Regions from separate parts of the Marinomonas foliarum genome, predicted to be linked through region 1. Evidence: riboswitches for the same ligand, from Rfam matches in the RefSeq annotation. Region 1 holds a riboswitch; the other holds the start of a gene.
The links. A riboswitch is a leader RNA that binds a small molecule or an ion and turns the genes downstream of it on or off. The one in region 1 is predicted to bind FMN.

Region 2: another riboswitch for FMN. It lies ahead of JSY38_RS10000 (DMT family transporter); the one in region 1 lies ahead of JSY38_RS04130 (6,7-dimethyl-8-ribityllumazine synthase).

What each region holds. Positions count from the first base shown of each region.
Region 1 covers NZ_CP070273.1:891,052-894,191, reverse strand. The annotation lists gene JSY38_RS04135 (leucine-rich repeat-containing protein kinase family protein) at 1-774, shown strand, start outside; gene JSY38_RS04130 (6,7-dimethyl-8-ribityllumazine synthase) at 878-1,369, opposite strand; FMN riboswitch at 1,487-1,636, opposite strand; gene JSY38_RS04125 (MliC family protein) at 1,890-2,252, shown strand; gene cobJ (precorrin-3B C(17)-methyltransferase) at 2,377-3,140, shown strand, end outside.
Region 2 covers NZ_CP070273.1:2,166,594-2,169,733, reverse strand. The annotation lists gene JSY38_RS10005 (EamA family transporter) at 1-895, opposite strand, end outside; gene JSY38_RS10000 (DMT family transporter) at 1,048-1,977, opposite strand; FMN riboswitch at 2,093-2,255, opposite strand; gene rarD (EamA family transporter RarD) at 2,427-3,140, shown strand, end outside.

The sequences.
Region 1 (3,140 bases):
CTGTCGGCTAATCAGTTGGAGGCTTTTCCTGATGCGTTACTGGAGTTGCCACGTCTAGCCTGGTTGGCATTCTCTGGCAACCCATTTTGCGCGGAACGTGACTCCCATGACGAATTTAAAACCGTAAACTTTCGCGATCTAGAGCTACATCAAGTATTGGGGCAAGGCGCATCTGGGGTTATTTCTGTTGCAACGTGGCAAAAAAATCCCTTTGGCTTTTCTGAATCAGTAGCGGTTAAAGTTTTCAAAGGTGAGGTGACTAGTGATGGTTATCCTGAGGATGAGTTAGATGCGTGTTTGGCGGTTGGTAACCATGACAACTTGGTTCGCCCTCTAGCGAAAGTAGCTGAGGCTGATTGTTCTGCTTTGGTGATGGAATTAATTCCTGCTCATTACACGAATTTAGGCTTGCCACCGAGTTTGGTGTCTTGCACCCGAGATACATTTCCAGTGGAACAAGTGTTTCCGATAGAAAAAATCGCCAAGATTGTTGAGCAATTAGAGCGTCTGGTTACTCATTTTTGTGAAAAAAGAGTCAGCCATGGTGACCTTTATGCTCACAATACTTTGATTAGTGAGGATGGACATGTCTTGTTTGGTGACTTTGGTGCGGCATCAAAATATACCAATTTATCGCTGCAACAGCAGCAGGGCATTGAGCAAATAGAGCGAAGGGCGTTGGGCTTTTTTGTGGATGATATGCTGGGCTTGTGTACCGAAAGGGATAAAAGTACTGCTGTTTATCAATCGCTTCGAAGTAAGGCCTTTACTTGAATTGCAATGCTTAATATTTGGACGAAAAAAATGCCTCGCTTTGAGAAGCGGGGCATTTTTTGTAAACCTAGCGCGTTTTATATGTCACGTCTGGTTTTTTGGCTTATAGCATTTGCTTCGCTTTTTCTGTTAAGCGCATGGTTTGATCGCAAGCATTCGCAAGCTCAATACCTTTCTTAACAAAATGACGGCTGAAATATTCTTTATGCTCATCGTGCTCATGGAAATTATGAGGTGTTAGTACCGCCGTAAGAACGGGGACCTCCGTTTCCAGTTGTACTTGCATTAACGCGTTGCAAATCGCTTGAGCGACAAAGTCGTGACGGTATATGCCTCCATCTACAACCAATGCTGTTCCAGCTATAGCTGAGTATTGTCCACTTTTCGCCAGTAGTTTTGCTTGTAATGGGATTTCATAGCCGCCAGGAACTGGGATGATGTCAATCAAAGAAGCATCATAGCCGCGAGAGACGAGTTCTTTTTTAAAGCCTTCAACGCAATTCATAACGATATCTTCGTGCCAAGAGGCATGAAGAATAGCAATACGTTTGTTGGCTGGAGTAAATTCAATGTTATTCGTTGAGCTCTGATTCATTTGTTAATCCTAAAAAAATATAAGGTGAATCAGGGCGAACGGGCAGGCAAATATACCATGGTAAAAATGGCATACCTGAGGCGTCGCAAAATACGACACCACTAAAGGTCTTGTCTGACGCGCTCTCTATCATCCGGACTATAACCGTCGGCTCTGGAATTACACCAGATCTGCTGACCCTAGAATAAAAATCTACTAGGCGCTCGCGGGCTTAGAAATAGATTCTTTACCGCCGGTGGGGAATTACACCCCGCCCCGAGAACGAAGTCGGATAAATCCGACGAAATAAATACTACTTGTTTTCATTGTAGGCTGTCAAAGAGTGTTCTACGGAAAATGTGGCGATTTTGTGATAATTCTCTGAGTAACAAAAAGTAACCAATAATCATGGCACTATGAGTAGAGCTTTATACCCAGACCGATATAAAATATAGTGATAAATCGATTTATTGTTTTGTTGCAATAGCGGCTATTTTTAAAAGCTAGTTTGGAATATTGATTTTGAATGGAGTCATGCATTGTGGATATAAAAAAATCACGCTTACAAAAAATCTTCGTCTGTGCGTCTTTGCTCTCTTTGACTGCGTGTAGTTCGATTACTAAAGACTCCTCATCGACTAACGAGGTTGATGAAATGGGGGATATTTCACAGACTAACTCAGCTACTTATCTATGCAATGCTTCACCTTTACATGTTTTCTTTCATGCTGAAGATGCGCAACTTACTTGGAATGATAAAGAGTACATGTTGACTCAAGCTGTTAGCGCATCTGGCTCATTTTATCTTGGGGAAGGCCTTTCTTTCTGGATTCATGGAGAAACAGCCGAGTTAGAAGTAGGAACTATGGCGACAAAATGTCGTCTTGTTAAAGTCGAGTCGTAGCTTTAACTCATCACCTGAGTTGTCTTCACTTTAAACCGTGGGGTTTTCATCCCGTCAAATTAGCAATACGTGTACAATGGTTTCATTCGCGCCCTATGGCGCTTGATTTCATTGTAGAGAACGTATGAACAAGCTATTTGTAATGGGCATGGGCCCTGGTGATTTAGGGTTGGTTGCACCCAAAGCAACGCAAGCATTGGCCGCTTGTAGCGATTGGGTGGCTTATGGTTATTATTTGGATTTATTGGGTGAGCTTAGTGACGGTAAAACCTTTCATAACCTGCCTTTAGGTGAAGAAATAGGTCGTGCGCGCTTAGCCCTTGATTTGGCCGCACAAGGCAAAACTACCGCATTAATTTCCAGTGGTGACATTGGCATATATGCCATGGCGACGTTAGTGTTTGAATTGCTGGATATGCAACTGCAAGGCAAAGAAAATCACCCTGAATGGCTAGATGTGGATATTGAAGTTATCCCCGGTATTTCAGCCATGCAAGCCGGCGCTAGCCGAGTGGGTGCCATGCTGGGCCACGATTTCTGTACTATTTCACTTTCCGATTTATTAACCCCTTGGGAAACCATCGATAAACGCTTGCACGCTTGTGGTGCGGGTGATTTTGTCGTGTCGTTTTATAACCCTGTTTCAAAGAAAAGAGATTGGCAGCTTAACCACGCTCGAGATGTCCTATTACAATATCGTCCCGCCAGCACACCTGTGATGATTGGGCGTCAATTAACTCGCCCTGAAGAAGAGATTACCTTTACGACACTGGGTGAATTAGACGCAAAAGACGTGGATATGTTCACCATGGTTAGCGTTGGGAACTCTGACACCAAACACATTGTTAATGGTGAGAAAAAATGGATTTATACGCCGCGCGGCTATTC
Region 2 (3,140 bases), 1.3 Mb from region 1:
CTTTGAAGGTTGTTTTGAATTGATCGAAAAGCCGAACACCAAAAGTATTAACCAACAGACCGATCAATACAAAACACACACCGATCCATTGAAGTGGTAACAGGCTTTCATCCAGTATTATCGCTGCAAAGGTCAAACCCACGATAGGAACACCCAAGGTCAAGGGTGCAACTTGGCTCGCTGGATAACGGCCCATCAAATATCCCCACAAAGAATAACCCAAAATAGTCGCCACCAAGGCAAGATAAGCCAGAGCACCAATAGACACCCAACTAATATTCATCAAAGCTGAATACATCAACTCAGGCCCTTCCATAAACCAAGAGTACACAAAGAAAGGCAATGGCGGCACCCAAGCACTCCAAATAACCAGGTTCACATTCACTGCGTAGCCTTTCTGACTCATAGTGCGAGCACTAATATTCCCCAACGCCCAGCTCGCTGCGGCGAACAAGGTTAGAATAAACCCAAACAACGTCATATCGCTGACGCCAGACACCACAGCAATCATCAGCAAACCACCGCCCGCTAAAGCAATCGCCAACACTTGATGAAACTTCACACCTTCTTTCAAAAAGACCAACGCAAACACCATGGTAAACAACGCCTGAGACTGCAATATCAAAGAAGCCAAGCCAGCAGGCATACCATTCGCCATCGCTATAAACAAAAAGGCGAACTGCATAAAACCCATTGGTAGTGCATATACACACCACCACTTCAGCGGAATATTAGGCCGTTTAACCAACAAACAACCAATCGCCGCCACCATTAAAAACCGCAGCCCGCCCAATAACAAAGGCGGCACTTCGCCAAGGCCAAAAGAGATCACCACAAAGTTTAATCCCCAAGCGAGGATAATCACCAGAGCCAACATACTGTCTTTAAACGTCATAATGCTTACCACCATTAAATTTGATAGAAGCATTATAAAAAGGCAATTAACGAGAAACGAGGGCAGAACATAGGGTCAAAAAGGACAATGAGGGAAACAAGAAATGGCCTGAAAGAACACCTTCCAGACCATTTAAGGCAAAACAACTAAAACTATTGAGCCACGGCCGTTAACTCAGCCTTTCTCAGTTCTTTCATGCGCAATCCGATGTTGCCGAGGATAAGCATTAAACCGCCTATGATTTGGTAGCCAGTTAGCCCCATATCAAGGAATAGCCAGTTGATGGCGGCGGCGAAGACAGGGAAGGACAGTTCCGCCAAGGTAGCAAGTTGCGCGGGGACTGTTTTTAGACCTTGGTAGTAGAACCACATACCGATAAATCCACTAAGCAATGCCATCACCACCACTAAGCTTAAATCGATAGAGGTCATCACTTTCAAGCCATCAGACTGCGCTAATGCCATGGGTAATAACACCAATAAACCGGCAACAAAACGGCCGGACATAATCGCGTTCGCTGGCATATGTTGGTAAGACAAGTATTTGCCACAGACCGTCGCCGCGCCCCAAGCAATAACCGCAATCAAGGTGTATCCATAGCCTTTCATAATACTGCTTACGTCACTGGAATAGTGCCATTGGGCATCGCCTAATTGACGCAAATCCGGCCACATCATTACGAAACTGCCCAGTAAAATAACGGCCGCCCAGCGGACAAATTGCCCTTCAATACGTTCTTTCAACAACCAGTAGGCCAATAAAATCGCCACGATTGGTTGCAGTTTTTGCAGCAAAATAACGACCGTTGGATTCAAGTAATGAAAGGCTTCTGTAAACGCCAAGGTGCCCATGGCAGAGCCTATGCCACCAATAAAAAACAAACATGAAAAGCCACTTATCGACATATGGCGATAAACATGGCGATAGCGCCACAGCATAGGTGCGACAAACAACACCAAGGTAAGGTGTTCGATTAGGACTATTTGCAGAGTGGAATAACCCGCCCCCAATAAAGGGTAACGAATCAAGGTATCAAGTGCCCACGTGAAACACGCGATCATAATAAAGAATGTGCCTGCCATCTTTGGTTTCTCCAAATATCAAGATGAACAGGGGTGATGAGGAATATACCAAGACCTACACACGATAATGCGCAGCTCAGAAGCACCTGAAAAGCATCAGACACAACAAAGACTTGGTCGACTTCTATCATCCGGACTATGACCGTCGGCTCTGGAGTCTCACCAGATCTGCTGACCTTTGTTCATAATAAACAAAGCGCTCGCGGGCTGTTGATAGATTCTTCAATCTTGTCAAATCACCGCCGGTGGGGAATTTCGCCCCGCCCCGAAGTTCGATTAAGTAAAATTAATGCGTTAACTTTAAACCCATCTTTTTACTTAGGCAATAAGTACAGCCATCATCATAATGAAATACTCCATTTTATATTTAACAAACTCCTGACCAAATACTCAGTATTGCTATACACTCGTTACTCAAAAATACACATTCATTGAATAGGAAAACGTCAATGCATACCTCTTCTAGAAGCGGCATATTATACGCGTTAACGGCTTTTACGCTTTGGGCCATTGCGCCGATTTATTTTAAGGAAATGTCGTTTGTTCCTGCGACAGAGATTCTTGCCCATCGAGTGATTTGGTCTTGCGTCATTGTGCTTGTATTGATAATCCTATTACGTTACACCGACGCATTAAAGAAGGTCTTAAACTCACCTAAAACCCTAATGGCCATGCTGATATCAACACTTCTTATTGGCTTGAATTGGGGGACGTTTATTTGGGCGGTACAAAATAACAAAATGCTAAGTGCTAGTTTGGGCTATTACATAAACCCACTCATTAGTATTTTATTAGGTGTCATTTTCTTCAAAGACAAACTTGATAAAGTTCGCAAAGCCGCCGTCGTTTTATGTTTCTGTGCAGTGGTATTTGAAGTGATTCAATTTGGTTCTTTACCTTGGATCGCTTTAATCCTCGCTATTACCTTTGGCTTTTATGGCTTGGTACGTAAAAAAATTGCTGTGGATAGTTTTACCGGTATGGCAATTGAAACAGCCATTATGCTGCCTTTAGCCCTTGCTTATTTGGTACTCAGCCCGTCACCAAGCGCCAACATGTTTGAGAATAGCGCGAATGTTAATTGGCTACTGTTTGCGGCTGGCCCGGTAACTATGGTTCCACTAATGTGCTTTGCAGCAGCAGCGAACAGAGTCAGTATGGTG